DNA from 4 places in the Phyllobacterium sp. P30BS-XVII genome. Region 3 is predicted to be linked to each of the others. Evidence: riboswitches for the same ligand, from Rfam matches in the RefSeq annotation. Region 3 holds a riboswitch; each other region holds the start of a gene.

Region 1 (3,995 bases), 300 kb from region 3:
GCTTGACGAACCAACCAACCACCTTGACGCCGAAACCACCGCATGGCTGGAAAAGCACTTGCGTGAATATGCCGGCTCCGTCCTGCTGATCACGCATGATCGCTACTTCCTTGACAATGTAACGGGCTGGATTCTCGAACTCGACCGTGGCCGCGGCATTCCTTACGAAGGGAACTACTCCGCCTATCTTGGTGCCAAGTCCAAGCGCATGTTGCAGGAAGGCCGCGAGGACGATTCGCGCCAGAAGGCTCTGGAGCGCGAGCGCGAATGGATTTCCGCCAGCCCGAAGGCCCGTCAGGCCAAGTCAAAGGCGCGTATCAAGGCCTATGATGCGCTGGTTGATGCCGCCAATGATCAGCGTCCCGGCGATGCGCAGATCATCATCCCCGCAGGCGAGCGCCTCGGACAGGTGGTTATCGAAGCTGAAAACCTGACAAAATCTTTCGGTGATCGCGTTCTTATCGAGAACCTGACTTTCAAACTGCCTCCGGGCGGCATTGTCGGCATCATCGGGCCGAACGGTGCGGGTAAGACCACGCTGTTCAAGATGATCACCGGGCAGGAAAAGCCGGATTCCGGTTCAATCCGTATCGGTGAAACGGTTCATCTCGGCTATGTCGACCAGAGCCGCGATCACCTCGCAGCCGAAAAGAACGTCTGGGAGGAAATCTCCGGCGGCAATGAAATCATCAAGATCGGCAAGAACGAGATGAATTCGCGCGCCTATGTTTCGGCGTTCAATTTCAAGGGCGGCGATCAGCAGCAGAAGGTTGGCAATCTTTCCGGTGGTCAGCGTAACCGCGTTCACCTTGCCAAGATGCTGCAATCGGGTGGCAACGTCTTGCTCCTTGACGAACCGACCAACGATCTGGACACGGAAACGCTGGCGGCTCTTGAGGATGCACTGGAAAAATATGCTGGCTGCGCCGTTATCATCAGCCACGATCGTATGTTCCTTGACCGGCTGGCAACGCACATTCTGGCATTCGAAGGTGACAGCCACGTTGAATGGTTCGAAGGCAACTTCGAGGATTATGAGAACGACAAGATTCGCCGTCTGGGACCAGACAGTGTCAATCCAAAGCGTCCAAGCTATAAGCCCCTCACACGTTAAAAAGTGCGGGCGCGCTAATAAGATCGGGAGGGTGGCAACACCCTCCCATCACCGATTTTGACATTTCCATCAGTGATATTGGCTGGTTTTAATATTCAATTTTCCTAAGATGCGGCAGATTGCATGGAGCGCCGTCATGACTGATCTTTTCGCAACCACAACTCACATTATTCCTGCCCGCAAAATTGCCGGCCGGGTCAGCGGTGTATTTCAGGCACCGAAGGACAGTTTTGTCACTGCCGCAGCCGAAATGCTTGATCTTACCTTTGAGGGCATACGCGGCGATTATCATGCGGGCCTTACCCGCCGCTCCGGCGGGCGCGAGCCGTGGTATCCGCGTGGCACCGAAATGCGCAATGAACGGCATATTTCCATTCTGGCAGCGGACGAGCTTGAAACGATTGCCAAGACCATGGGCCTTGCGGAAATCAAGCCGGAATGGATCGGCACCAATATGGTGGTCGATGGTATTCCCTCGCTTTCCATGCTGCCGCCGCGCACCCTGCTGTTCTTCGAAGGCGGGGTGACGCTGAAGGTGGATGGCCAGAATGCGCCATGTAAGGTGGCGGGGCGTTCCATCGCTGAAAGTGCGCAAACACGCGATCACACGGCCACAGCGCTTGATTTCGTCAAGGCATCGAGACGTTTGCGTGGGGTTGTTGCCTGGGTGGAAGTGCCGGGTATCATCAATGCGGGCGAAAAAGTCGATGCGCGTCTGCCGGAACAATGGATTTATCCCGGCTGATACTTGCGTCTTTCCAGAATTTATGGCGAATGAAAGCCGGTTCGGTGCCTGCTTGCAGGAGAATCGGGAAGCCGGTGAAAATCCGGCACGTGCCCAACGCTGTAAAAGGGGATGGGCCGCGCAGATTGCCACGGAGACATCCGGAAGGCGCGCGGTTCAGATGAACCTCAGTCAGAAGACCGGCCGGACCAGATAGCCAAAACCGCATGGACAGCGGGGAGGTGTCCGGGGTTTTGGCCCCTCGCGTTGTTGGGAGCAAACAATGCACGATTCTGTCCATGGTCCTGTGACCGCCGCTGATTTTTCCCGTGATGAGCGCGATGCCGTCTACAAAGCCATCTATACCCGCCGCGATGTACGCGATCAGTTTTTGCCACGACCTATAGAAGATGACGTTCTGATGCGGCTTCTGGATGCCGCCCATCATGCGCCGTCAGTGGGTTTCATGCAGCCGTGGAACTTCATTCTCATCCGCGACGAAGCGCGCAAGGTCGAGGTACACAGGGCATTTACCCGTGCCAATGCGGAGGCAGCCGCGATGTTCGCTGATGAACGTCAGGCTCTCTATGCGTCATTGAAGCTTGAGGGCATCGTGAAGGCACCGGTTAATCTCTGCATTACCTGCGATAGGACGCGGGGAGGCGATGTGGTGCTGGGGCGGACGCACAACCCGCAGATGGATATCTACAGCACCGTGTGCGCCGTGCAGAACCTGTGGCTGGCGGCAAGGGCAGAAGGTATCGGCGTTGGCTGGGTCAGCATCTATCACGATCAGGATATGCGCCGTATTCTCGGTATCCCTGACCATATCGAAATTATCGCTTATCTGTGCATCGGCTATGTCAGCAAGCTTTATGACAGCCCGGAACTGGAAAAACGGGGTTGGCGCAAACGCCTGCCGCTTGCGGAACTCATTTTTGAAGATCAATGGCCGGTCAGCTCGGATCTTCCTCGTCCGGGTCGAGAAGCCGGGTTGCGCGCCATTCCGTCAGTTTCCGGTTGATGGCTTCAAGCACAAAAAACCGTGCCGATTCCTTATCGTAACCGTCATCGCGCAGGGCATCGTAATCCGTATGCTGGTGGCGGACATGCGCGACTGTCGCAAGCCAGACGGCGATGGGCGGCGGCAGGGTTTTCATATGCGGTGCAGTGGCGGCGGCGCGTATGGGTTCGGAATCCGAATAGGGCACAGCCGGTAAAAGCAATGTGAGCTGCTTGCCGATAGCCCGCTGACGGTTGGTTCCTGCACTCATCGCATCACTCTCACAGATTCGCCTGCCGATTGGCTCGCCTATTTCAGACGCGACAAAATTTGCCGTCAACAAAAAACAAACTTGCCAAATCAGCATTTCTCACATAAACATATCTTTATATCTTTTGAGGAAAGCTCGATGGACAAACGTGATCTCAACCTTGACCTGATGGTCGATACGCTGAAAGCAGCGGCGGAGCCAAGCCGCCTGCGCATTCTGGCGCTGTTGTCCCGCGGTGATTTGACGGTTTCCGATCTGACTTCCATTCTCGGACAATCGCAGCCGCGTGTCTCCCGCCATCTCAAGCTGCTGTTCGAAGCCAATCTGATCAATCGCTATCAGGAAGGCTCCTGGGCCTATTTCCGTCTCGCGGAATCGCTGATTGTTGGCGACATTGCCCTCATATTGCTCGACCGCCTTGATATATCCGATCCGCTGCTGGAGCGCGATATCGAGCGGCTTGGCTCGGTCAAGCTGCAGCGCCGCGAGCGGGCGGCAGCCTATTTCAGCGCCAATGCAACAAGCTGGGACGTTATCCGTTCGCTGCATGTGCCTGACGGTGCCGTGGAAGCCGCGCTGACCAAGATCGTCGGACGTACGCCCTTTCAGGCCATGCTTGATGTCGGCACCGGTACCGGCAGACTGCTTGAGCTGTTTGCACCGCTTTACATTCGCGGTGTCGGCATCGATATCAATCGCGACATGCTGACCATCGCCCGGTCCAATCTCGACCGGTCGGGCATTGCCAATGCGCAGGTTCGTCAGGGCGATGTCTATTCACTGCCTGTCGATCGGGAGTCGTTTGATCTGGTAACTATTCATCAGGTTCTGCATTTCCTTGATAATCCTGCCGAAGCAATTCGCGAGGCAGCACGGGCGTTAC
Region 2 (3,995 bases), on a different contig from region 3:
TTCCAGATCAAGCCCCTGACTGCCAATGTGATTGGCTAGATTGATGGAGCCGAGATTGCAGACCGCAACTTCGTCCCTGGATGTATTAAGCGTAATCTCGGTACACAGGTTCGAGGAATGCACCACGCCGACATGGCCCTGCGGTGAGCGGATATTGCAAGGGTCCTTGAAAGTCACCCATGGATGGCCTGTTTCGAACAGCATGGTCAGGATACGGCGCCACAGGTCCAATGCCCTGACGGTGCGGAACACACGAAGTTCACCGCGCGCAGCCTTGGCTTCATAGGCCTCATAGGCGGATTTGAATTCTGCACCATAGAGGTCGTGCAGATCAGGCGTCTCATCGGGCGAGAACAGGGTCCATTGTTTATCCGCTTCCACACGGCTCATGAACAGATCAGGCACCCAGTTGGCCGTGTTCATGTCATGGGTACGGCGGCGGTCATCCCCGGTGTTCTTGCGCAGATCGAGAAACTCCTCGATGTCCACGTGCCATGTTTCAAGATAGGCGCAGACCGCGCCCTTGCGCTTGCCACCCTGATTGACCGCGATGGCCGTGTCATTGGCAACTTTCAGGAATGGCACCACGCCCTGACTTTCGCCGTTGGTGCCTTTGATGTGGGCACCAAGGCCGCGTACCGGCGTCCAGTCATTGCCAAGACCGCCGGAATATTTCGCCAGCAGCGCATTATCCTTCACCGCCTTGAAGATACCGTCGAGATCATCGGCAACGGTGGTCAGGAAGCAGGAGGATAGCTGCGGGCGCAACGTGCCCGAGTTAAACAATGTTGGCGTGGACGCCATGAAGTCGAACGACGACAACAGATTGTAGAATTCGATGGCGCGGGCTTCACGGTCGATCTCGCGCGACGCAAGTCCCATGGCAACGCGCATCAGGAACGCTTGCGGCAGCTCAAACCGGATGCCGCGTGTCTGCTGGAGATAGCGATCATAAAGCGTCTGCAAGCCGAGATACTGGAATTGCAGGTCGCGTTCCGGTTTCAAGGCAGTGGCAATCTTTTTGAGATCGAAACGAGCCAGTTCCGGGTCGAGCAGTTCGGCTTCAATGCCAGCTTTTACATAGGCCGGAAAATAATCTGCGTAGCGTTCCGCCATTTCTTGCTGGGTTGCCTGTTCAGACCTGCCGAAAACAAAACTCAATGCTTCGCGGCGCAGCTTGTCGAGCAGCAGACGGGCGGTAACGAAGGAATAGTTCGGCTCGGTTTCAACGAGCGTGCGCGCTGCCAGAATAGGCGCAAGCGACAGCTCATCGAGCGTGATGCCGTCATAAAGATTACGCTGGGTCTCGCTCAGAATGGGAGTAGCGCTGACCCCCTCCAGACCTTCACAAGCCTCATTGATGATACGGGCGAGACGGATGTCATCGAGCGGAGCCTTGGTGCCGTCGAGCAGGGTGACATTGAGTGACGGGCCGGTTTCAGCCACGGGCTCAACCAGTTTGGCGCGTTCCCGCGTACGCTCTTCCCGGTAGAGAACATAGGCGCGTGCAACCTTGTGGTTCTCGCTGCGCATAAGGGCAAGCTCAACCTGATCCTGCACATCCTCAATGTGAAACAGACGGCCCTCGCTGCTGCGGCGTTTCAATGTTGTCACGATGTCGGAGGTCAGACCTTCAACCACATCATGCACACGGCGCGAGCCAGCGGCGACATTGCCTTCAACGGCGAGGAAAGCCTTGGTCAAGGCGACAGTGATTTTCAGGGGATCAAACGGTGTTACCGAACCATTGCGGCGGATGACGCGGTAGCCGGGTTCTGTCGAGGATGATGGTGTGTCGCCAGAGCGAACAGGTGCTTGACCATCGGTACGGGTGGTTTCAAGAGAAAGAGACATGTGCTTATACCCCAAATGTTGGGGGCAAAGGTCGAGCGCACGCGTGCAAGGAATAGGTCAGGGACTGACCATTGCAAGCGACACACCGGGACACCCCGCCCGTGGACGTTCATCATGTTATGGCAGGTCTCCTGGCTCACAGGTCGGCGCTGGTGTCGGCCTTCCCGAAGCGATTGCACCTTGAGGGCGCAGCTTCAGTGGCATTATCGACAACAACTCGCTGTTTACAGTTGCGGGGGCAGCGCCGGCATCAATGTCAACGACACCTCACCGGCTTCCCTCTTAGCTCCCGGTCTTGCGACTCGGTAGAACCATAACATCTATATTTAGTATCAAATCGCCATCCGCAGTCAATAGGTAGATGGTGATATCTTCGCTAACTCAGAGCATCGCGGATTGGGGCAAAACAAATGGTACGGATTTGCCGGGCAGGCCACCCACTTTCAGCGCGCATTCATAAACACGCAAGATGCGGTCATCCGTCAAGACTTGCTCAGGTGTACCCACAGAATCAGCATGGCCCCTGTGCATAACCACAATACGGTCGGCAAACATGGATGTAAGATTGAGGTCGTGCAGGATCGCGATGACGCCGCCACCACGATCAGCAAAATCACGGGCAATCTGCATGATAATAAGCTGGTGTTTGATATCGAGGCTGGAAACCGGTTCATCCAGAAAGAGGAAGCGGGGCTGGCCATCAAGCACCGGTTGCCAGACCTGGCAGAGAACGCGCGCCAGTTGCACGCGCTGTTGTTCGCCGCCGGAGAGTTCCTGATAAAAACGTCCGCCAAAGCCTGCAAGGTCGACCCGTTCGAGCGCGTCATCCGGCAGGGTATCCACGGTATGACGAGGCGCGCCGGAACGGCCGCTGGTCATTCCAAGCTTGACGATTTCCCGCACGGTGAACGGGAAAGACAGCGAGGTTGATTGCGGCAGGATCGCGCGCATGGCCGCCATCTGCCAGAGTTTCAACTGGGTGATCAGGGTGCCATTGATGCTGATTGTGCCCTCATGCGGCAGATCACCGGAGAGAGCACGCATCAATGTCGTTTTCCCCGAACCATTAGGGCCGACGATGACGGTGAACTCACCTGCCCCAGCATCAAAGGATACATCTTTGACAATCTTGCTTCGTCCAAGTGACACGGAGACATTGGAAACGCGGATCATGGTCATAGGTCCAGAATGCCGCGACGACGCAGCAATATCCATAGGAAGAAGGGAGCACCAACGGCAGCAGTGACAATGCCGATGGGCAGTTCTGATGGAGCAACGATTGTGCGGCTCACAGCATCGGCAATCAGCAGCAGGCTTGCGCCAAGCAGCGCAGCCGCTGGCAACAGGTAACGATGATCCGGACCAATTACGAGGCGCAGAAGATGCGGGACAACTACGCCGACAAAGCCGATACCACCGCTGACGGCAACCGATGCGCCTGTTGCCGCTGCAACCGTGACAATGGCAATGCGTTTGAACCGCTGGACGGGAATGCCGAGATGGCTGGCTGATGCCTCTCCCAATGCCAGACCATTGAGGCCGCGGGCGAGGAAAGGTGAAATGACAAGTGCGAATGCAATCAACGGCCCTGATGCAAGTATCTTGATCCAGCTGGCACCGGCAAGCGAGCCGAGGCTCCAGAATGTCAGGTCACGTAACTGCTTGTCATCGGCGACATAAACAAGAACCCCGATATAGGCAGCGGCCATGGCACCAAGCGCAATCCCCGCGAGCAGCATGGTGGCGATGGATGTTTGTCCCCGCCGCGTTGCCACACGGTATAGAATAAGGGTGAAGGCCAAGGCGCCGAAAAAAGCAGCAAGCGGTAGTGCATAAAGCCCAAATAAAGCGACAACAGGCGCAAAAATGGTTCCGCCCAATACGATCACGCTGACTGCACCCAGACCCGCACCCGCCGATACGCCAACAATGCCGGGATCTGCCAGTGGATTGCGAAAAAGGCCCTGCATGACCGCACCGGACACGGCAAGCGAAGCTCCAATCAATGTGCCGAGAATGACGCGCGGCAGCCGGATATCATAGATAATGATGCGATCTCTGACAGACAGTGCGCTTTCCGTGCCGTCAGCGCCCGAAATCAGGGACTTTACGACAGCGATAACAGACGCATCGGAGGCGCC
Region 3 (3,995 bases):
TGGGCGGACTGAATGAAGTGCTTGCCGTATTACTGATTGCCGCGAAGTACGAGCTGCCCGTCTGGCCGCATGCTGGCGGCGTGGGTCTTTGTGAATACGTGCAGCATCTGTCGATGATCGACTATATTGCTGTGTCGGGCACGAAAGAGGGCCGGGTGATCGAATATGTCGACCATCTGCATGAGCATTTCATCGATCCCTGCAACATTCAGGACGCGGCCTATATGCCGCCATCACTGCCGGGTTTCTCGATTGAAATGAAACAGGCTTCGATCGAGGAATATCTTTACCGGCCATAGGCGGGCTTCATCTGCCTGACAAAGAGCTGTCCTATGGCGGAGGGATCATTTGCGTGCCAGTGAGTCCCATTGGCATGTGACACTCTCATTTACTCGTCACGGGGTTTCCATGCTCGACCTGATCAAGCCTTCACTTGCCCGCTTTGCCGCCAGCCTTCACCCGGAGCCGCCCGTTCATCTCGGCAGGCGCTATAACACCAAGGGCGAGTTTCAGCTTGAGCCGGGCAATACGGTGGTCTGCCATCTGGTGAAAGGTTCTGAGTCTGAGGCGGCTGTTATTGCGGTGCGCGAGCGGATGCTGGCTATGCCGGATGCCGGGCAATTGGCATTCACACCCATCTCCAGCCTGCACATGACCCTGTTTCAGGGTATCATCGAATATCGCCGCCGGGCATCCTTTTGGCCAGATGATGTTGCGCTTGAGACCAGTATTGACGATATGACCCAGCTTTATGTGGATCGTCTGCAGGATTTTGAAGGGTGTGGGCCGTTTAATGTCAAAGTGATCGATGTCACACCTGCGGGACTTACGGTTGCCGGTGCGAGCGAATATGACGAGCAAATCCTGCGGGCCTGGCGCGACGCATTGGCCGTTCCGTTCGGGTATCGGCATCCTGATCACGACACCTATGTTTTCCATATTACACTGGCCTATGTGATCGAACGTTTTCCCGATGAACGGCTTGGCGCATGGCAGGCGCTTCTCGATGATTGCCTTGCTACCATTCAACGCGATGCGCCCATTATTGCGCTTAATCCGCCGGCTTTTTGCAGTTTCGTCGATATGAACCACTTTGAAGAGCTTGTTGTTCTCGGCTGAATTAGGGGCACCTGCTGGCCATTCTGCGACATAGTGTACAGTGTCGTCTTACGTAAATGGGATGTCGTTTCCGCACCTATTCTTTTTTTATGCCGAATGCTTTTATCGGGGCACTTGAGGTGCCGCTTTTTTCTAGGGAAGCGGAGAATTGGGAAGCCGGTCGGAAACCCGGCGCTGCCCCCGCAACGGTAGTGGAGTGAAACACGGCATAACAGCCACTGGGCCACAACCCGGGAAGGCGTCGTGACAGCCGAGATGGCAACTCCAGAGCCCGGAAACCAGCCTCGGGACTGAAACCGACTGATCGCGGTGGGCGATCAAGGAGCATGATTTTATGCGGGCATCGGCTTGTGCTGACCGTGTAGGCGTTCTTCCTCCGTCACCACCAGTCAGTTCTTTCGCAACATTGAGGCGAGGACACGACATGGATATGCGCAACGAACTGCTCCGGAACCTGAAAAACCGGAAACCCGGCTACGGCCTCGAACAGGCCTTCTATTCCGATCCGGACTATTACCGTCTGGATATGGAAAATATTTTTTATCGTGACTGGCTGTTCATCGGCCATGATTGCGAAGTCACCAAGCCCGGCAATTTCTTCACCGTGCAGGTGGGCGACTATCCTGTGGTCATCGTGCGTGACCGTCAGGGCCAGATTCGTGCTTTCCACAATTCCTGCCGCCATCGCGGTTCGCGCGTCTGTGCGGCTGAGCGCGGCACATCGGCAAAGCTCGTCTGCCCCTATCACCAGTGGACCTATGAGCTTGACGGCCGCCTGCTTTTCGCGCGCCAGATGGGCGATGATTTCGACCCCAGCCAGCACAGCCTCAAGCCTGTGCATTGCGAAAGCGTTGGTGGTTACATCTTCATCTGTCTTGCGCAGAACCCGACTGATTTCAGCGCAACCCGCGCACTGATCGAGCCTTATCTTGCACCGCATAAGCTCATCGACACAAAGGTTGCCTATCAGAGCACCATTGTGGAGAAGGGCAACTGGAAGCTGGTCTGGGAAAACAATCGCGAGTGCTATCACTGCGTCGCCAACCATCCTGAACTGTGCAAGACTTTCCCGGAAGCGCCGAGTGTCACCGGTGTACAGGGCGCCGGTGACGATCCAGAAATTGCTGAACATTGGCAGCGTTGTGAAGCTGCGGGCCTCCCAAGCACTTTCCGCATGTCCGATGATGGTCAGTATCGCGCCACCCGTGTTCCGCTGCTGCGGGATTCGGAAAGCTATACGATGACCGGTCGCCGCGCCGTCGGTAAGCAGCTCAGCGATATTGTCAATGAGAAGCGGATCGGTTCGCTGTTGCTGTTCCATTATCCGACCACCTGGAACCACATTCTTGGCGACCATGCCATTTCGTTCCGTGTGCTGCCGCTTGGCCCGGATGAAACACAGGTTACAACCAAGTGGCTGGTACATAAGGATGCCGTCGAGGGCGTAGACTATAACCTCGAAGAACTGACGCATGTGTGGACGGAAACCAATGATCAGGACCGCCGTATTGTCGAGGAAAACGCTTTCGGCATCCGCTCGCCCGCCTATGAACCCGGTCCCTATTCGACCGAACATGAAGGCGGCGTACTGCAGTTCCTCGAATGGTATTGCAGGTTCATGGAAGAGCGTCTCACCGGCGGTGATACGCGGCTCAGCAAGGTAGCATAGGTAAAAATGAATATGGGCGTTCCTCAGTCTTACCCGCACCTCGACCAGATGCAGCCGTGGAATGATCGGCTGCATTTATTGGAGTGCCTGTCGATCATTGAGGAAGCGCCGAATGTGAAGACTTTCACATTCCGTTCCGACAATCAGAACTGGTTCCGCTATGAGCCGGGCCAGTTCATGACCTTCGAACTGCCGACCCAGCCCGAAGCTGTTTTGCGTACCTATACGCTGTCATCCAGCCCGTCACGGCCATTCACTATTGCTGTGACGGTCAAAGCGCAGGAAGGCAGTATCGGCACCCGCTGGATGCTGGATCACCTGACGCCGGGTGTCCGGCTGAAGGCATTCGGGCCGCTCGGCGATTTTTCCATGCGCAAGCATCCGGGCGAAAAATATCTGTTCATCTCGGCGGGATCTGGCATTACGCCGATGATGTCGATGACCCGCTGGATGCATGATTGCGCGCCGCAGAGCGATATCAGCTTCGTTACCTGCGCCCGCCGCCCCAGCGATATTATTTTCCGCCGGGAACTGGAATATCTCACCAACTGCATGCCCAATCTGAAACTGTCGTTTCTGATCAAGGAACACGAGATGGGGCAGCTTTGGACCGGCATTCGCGGCAGGCTTGAGGCGCCCAAACTGCCGCTGCTTTCGCCTGACTTCAAGGATCGGACAATTTTCTGCTGTGGCCCGGAAGGTTTCATGCGGGATGTGCGTACCATGCTTGAGGCCAATGGCTTCGATATGGCGCATTATCATCAGGAAAGCTTTGGCCCCGCCGCCGAGCCGGTATTGCCCATGCTCGATGTCATTTCCACGGAAGCATTGGAATCGGCTGCCACGATCACCTTCTCCATGTCTGGTATGGAAGTGCCCTGCATGCCGGGTGATACGATCCTGAAAGCAGCGCGTGGTGCGGGTATACGCATTGCAGCCGCTTGCGAATCCGGCCTGTGCGGCACCTGCAAGGTGATGAAACTGTCGGGCAAATCCGAGATGGATCACAATGGCGGTATTCTCGATGAGGAAATCGACGAGGGGTTTGTGCTTGCCTGCTGCACGAAGCCGCTTGGCAATGTGGAAATCGAGGCCTGATTATTGCCGTTTGGGTATTCTTCATTTCAATAAAATAAATGTGCTAGTATTCAGCGCATGAATTTGCGATCTGTCGATTTGAACCTGCTCGTGGTGCTCGATGCGCTTC
Region 4 (3,995 bases), 160 kb from region 3:
ACGAAAGCATCGAGCAATTCCATTTTCGATCGCGATGTCTCGATGGAGATCACATCCGCATCCATGGCCGCGATGGAGTCGATAATATCGTTAAACTCCGAGTAGCACATATGGGTGTGAATCTGGGTCTCGTCGCGCACGCCCGAAGCGGAGAGGCGGAAGCACTCGATGGCCCAGTCGAGATAGGCAGCCCAATCAGCTCGGCGGATCGGCAGACCTTCGCGAATGGCTGGCTCATCGATCTGGATGATCTTGATTCCAGCTTTTTCCAGATCGCTCACCTCGTCACGCAGTGCCAGCCCGATCTGGCGGCAGACCTGATCACGCGAAAGATCATCGCGCACGAAAGACCATTGCATCATGGTTACGGGACCGGTCAGCATGCCCTTCATAGGCTTGTTTGTGAGGGACTGGGCAAAGGATGACCATTCAACGGTCATGGCTTTCGGGCGGCTGACATCGCCGAAAATGATCGGCGGGCGAACGTAACGCGAGCCATAGCTTTGCACCCAGCCATGTTTGGTGAAGGCAAAGCCCGAGAGCTGTTCGCCGAAATACTGCACCATGTCGTTGCGCTCAAACTCACCATGGACAAGCACATCAATGCCGATTTCCTCCTGCCAGCGAATGGAGGTTTCGGTTTCCTTGCGCAGCAGTGCGGCATAAGCATTGGCGGTCAGCGCACCCTTGCCATGTTCCGCCCGCGCTTTGCGTACTCCATCCGTCTGGGGAAAGGAGCCGATAGTGGTTGTCGGAAAGTCGGGCAAGCCAAGCGATTTCTGCTTTTCACGCCGGGCAGGATAGGGGCTCTGACGTTGTGCCTGCTCCGTTGTCACCGCTCGCAGACGCTGTTTTACCGCTTCGTCATGAATTTTGGTCGAGGTGTGGCGTGTTTCGATAGCACGGCTGGCGGCCGCCAGTTCGTCTCGCACGCTGTCTTTGCCCGTGTTGATTGCTTTGCCAAGGATCGACAATTCTTCAAGTTTCTGGGTGGCAAAGGCCAGCCAGCTTTTGAAATCAGGGTCGATATCCGTTTCGAGTTCGAGATCGACAGGGGTGTGCAGCAGCGAACAGGATGGTGCCAGAATGAGGTGATCTGTTCCGCGCTGGGTGATCACGGGTTCGATGCGCCGGAGGATGGCTTCAAGATCCGCACGCCAGACATTGCGGCCATCGATAACACCAAGCGACAGGACAAGACCAGCCGGAGCCTGAGCCACCACCCTGTTGAGTTGCTCGGGCGCACGGCAAAGATCAAGATGCAGGCCAGCAACAGGCAGCCCCAAAGCCAGATCGAGATTGTCACCGAGGGCGCCAAAATAGGGCGTCAGCAGCAGTTTCAGCCGGGGCAGGGCGCGGGCAAAGAACGCATAGGCCACGCGGAATGCGGTCTGTGTGCTTTCATCAAGATCAAGCACCAGCGCAGGTTCATCGATCTGCACCCATTGCGCCCCATTGGCGGAAAGGCGGCGCAGAATTTCCGTGTAAACGGGCAGGAGGCCCGGCAATAGTGACAGTGGATCGAGGCGGTCATCCTTGCTCTTGGCGAGTTTGAGGAAGGTGACAGGTCCAAGAATAACCGGACGTGTATCAAAGCCCTGCTCGCTGGCTTCGCGGTACTCATCAACGGGCTTGTTGGAACCAAGGGTGAATTCCTGACCGCGCGTCAGTTCAGGCACCATGAAATGATAATTGGTATCAAACCACTTGGTCATCTCCTGCGCCGCTACGCCGTGATGGGCGCAACCTTCGTGATCTTGCGAGCCCTGACTGCCCCGCGCCATGGCGAAGTAGGTTTCAGGGGCTGCAGGACCGCCCTTCCATTCATAGTTTTGCGGGATCGCGCCAACCATGACGCTGGTATCCAGCACATGGTCATAGAGTGAGAAATCATTGCTCGGTATGTGGTTGAGGCCATGGGCCTTCTGCAAAGCCCAGTTTTCCTGACGCAGGCCCACAGCGATATCCTGCAGAGTGACGATATGGGATTTGCCTGACCAGAAATTTTCCAGCGCGAATTTCAGCTCGCGCCGTTTGCCGATCCGAGGGAAACCCAGATTGCTTATGGTGATAGACATAGTTCTTTACCCCGATTGGTTGAGGGCAAAGGCCAGGCGCACGCATGCAGGAAATACGGGCATCGCAATGCCCGCTTGCAAGCGACACACCGGACACCCCGCCCGTGGACGTTATCTATCGAGGCAGGTCTCCTGGCTCACGGGTCAGTGCTCTTGTCAGGCCTTCCCGATCCATGTGCGGATCAGTGACACGAAATTGACAACAGCTCGCCGCTTACAGTTGCGGGGGCAGCTCCGGATTAGATCTCGGGAAGAGATCGCACCGTATTCCCTCTTAGCTCTGCGCCCCGGAAGGCGCAGAGAACCACGATGAAGGCATGGTAGGCGTGTGTCCGCAGACTGTCAATAACACATAAAGGTATCTTTATATGGTTACGTCATCATTTAATGGGCGACGGCTGGTTCACCGACAACGTCGCTCTTGCTGCTTTTCTTGATGGTCAGGGCGAGCAAGGCTGCGATGAAGCAGAGAATACCGGCGGTGAAGAATGCAGGCAGGTAGCTTGCATATTCCGTCCGGGCGAAACCGCCACCATAGGCAGCCGATGCGGCTCCAAGCTGATGGCCGGCAAAGACCCAGCCGAATACCATACCGGCCTTTTCGCGGCCAAAACGATCCGTTGCCAGTTTGACGGTTGGCGGTACGGTGGCGATCCAGTCCAATCCATAGAACATGGCGAACAGCGTGAGGCCGTAGATGGAGAAGTTGCTGTAGGGCAAAAAGAGCAGCGAGGCACCGCGCAGGCCGTAGTACCAGAACAGCAACCAGCGATTATCGACCCGGTCGGACAGCCAGCCGGAACCGATTGTGCCGAAGAAATCGAAGAAGCCCATCATGGCAAGCACGCTGGCCGCTGTCACTGCGGCGAGGCCGTAATCACCGCAAAGCGCGACGAAATGTGTCTGGATCAGGCCGTTGGTGCTCGCACCGCAGATATAGAACGTGGCGAACAGGACCCAGAACGTGCTGCTGCGGGAGATTTCTTTCAGTGTGACAAGCGGCATGATGATGAGTGAGAGAAGTCCGCCCGTTATCGGAGCAGTCTTCGTGACTTCTTTTTCGCCATAGGCTGGCAAGCCCACATCGGCTGGACGGTCGCGCATCAGCAGAAATACCGCAACAGCGGCAACGGCGAGCAGGGCGCAGACCATCATGGTGGCGGCACGCCAGCCGTAATTTTCACTGATGGACGCCATGAGTGGCATGAAGGCCAACTGGCCGGTCGCCGAGCTTGCGGTCAGCATGCCAAGCACCAATCCGCGCCGTTCCGTAAACCAGCGCGTGGCGACAGTTGCGCCGAGCACCATGGCGGTCAAGCCAGTACCGAAGCCGATCACAACGCCCCATAACAGGATAAGCTGCCAAATCTGCGTCATGCCCAGCGATAGAAACGAGCCACCGGCAATAAGCGCGAGCGCCACGCAGACAACCTTGCGCACACCGAAATAGTTCATGAAAGCGGCAGCGAACGGACCCATCAGGCCGAACAGCAGCAGACGAATGGAAAAGGCCGTCGCGATCTGTTCCGTGGTCCAGCCGAACTCTTTTTCCAGCGGTACGATGAGTACGCCGGGCGCGCCAACAGCTGCCGCGGTAACGAGCATGGTGAGAAAGGTGACGGCGACAACAACCCAACCATAATGGACATTGCGTCGGGCGAGGGTCGCGGCAAGTGGTGAAGAAATCATGTTCGTTTCCCCGATGGGCGATTATAGACAATTGATTTAAATGACGGTCATCATTATTGACTATTGATGACGACCATCATATAAATTGTCAATGCAGTTTTTTTGAAGGAATGTTTCATGCGTGTCAGCAGGGATCAGGCAGCTCAGAATCGCGCCCGTATTGTACAGATCGCCGGGCAGCAGTTTCGGGAGAAGGGCTTTGATGGAATCGGCGTTGCCGATGTCATG

The links. Region 3 has a riboswitch for cobalamin ahead of FHW17_RS06565 (aromatic ring-hydroxylating dioxygenase subunit alpha). Riboswitches for the same ligand answer to the same signal wherever they lie in the genome.
Region 1: linked by a shared signal. The riboswitch ahead of bluB (5,6-dimethylbenzimidazole synthase) and the one ahead of FHW17_RS06565 (aromatic ring-hydroxylating dioxygenase subunit alpha) in region 3 are both predicted to bind cobalamin.
Region 2: linked by a shared signal. The riboswitch ahead of FHW17_RS14090 (ribonucleoside-diphosphate reductase subunit alpha) and the one ahead of FHW17_RS06565 (aromatic ring-hydroxylating dioxygenase subunit alpha) in region 3 are both predicted to bind cobalamin.
Region 4: linked by a shared signal. The riboswitch ahead of metE (5-methyltetrahydropteroyltriglutamate--homocysteine S-methyltransferase) and the one ahead of FHW17_RS06565 (aromatic ring-hydroxylating dioxygenase subunit alpha) in region 3 are both predicted to bind cobalamin.

Annotation. Positions count from the first base shown of each region.
Region 1 is NZ_JACGXO010000002.1:425,245-429,239, forward strand. Features, by position in the region: gene ettA (energy-dependent translational throttle protein EttA) at 1-1,114, shown strand, start outside; gene FHW17_RS07950 (molybdenum cofactor sulfurase) at 1,251-1,859, shown strand; cobalamin riboswitch at 1,885-2,062, shown strand; gene bluB (5,6-dimethylbenzimidazole synthase) at 2,122-2,862, shown strand; gene FHW17_RS07960 (DUF2293 domain-containing protein) at 2,795-3,112, opposite strand; gene FHW17_RS07965 (metalloregulator ArsR/SmtB family transcription factor) at 3,251-3,995, shown strand, end outside.
Region 2 is NZ_JACGXO010000004.1:397,056-401,050, reverse strand. Features, by position in the region: gene FHW17_RS14090 (ribonucleoside-diphosphate reductase subunit alpha) at 1-1,854, opposite strand, end outside; cobalamin riboswitch at 1,958-2,185, opposite strand; gene FHW17_RS14085 (heme ABC transporter ATP-binding protein) at 2,236-3,027, opposite strand; gene FHW17_RS14080 (iron ABC transporter permease) at 3,030-3,995, opposite strand, start outside.
Region 3 is NZ_JACGXO010000002.1:126,336-130,330, forward strand. Features, by position in the region: gene FHW17_RS06555 (L-fuconate dehydratase) at 1-299, shown strand, start outside; gene FHW17_RS06560 (DUF1868 domain-containing protein) at 409-1,119, shown strand; cobalamin riboswitch at 1,220-1,421, shown strand; gene FHW17_RS06565 (aromatic ring-hydroxylating dioxygenase subunit alpha) at 1,544-2,788, shown strand; gene FHW17_RS06570 (hybrid-cluster NAD(P)-dependent oxidoreductase) at 2,795-3,886, shown strand; gene FHW17_RS06575 (LysR family transcriptional regulator) at 3,944-3,995, shown strand, end outside.
Region 4 is NZ_JACGXO010000002.1:286,825-290,819, forward strand. Features, by position in the region: gene metE (5-methyltetrahydropteroyltriglutamate--homocysteine S-methyltransferase) at 1-2,078, opposite strand, end outside; cobalamin riboswitch at 2,183-2,402, opposite strand; gene FHW17_RS07345 (MFS transporter) at 2,463-3,767, opposite strand; gene FHW17_RS07350 (TetR/AcrR family transcriptional regulator) at 3,885-3,995, shown strand, end outside.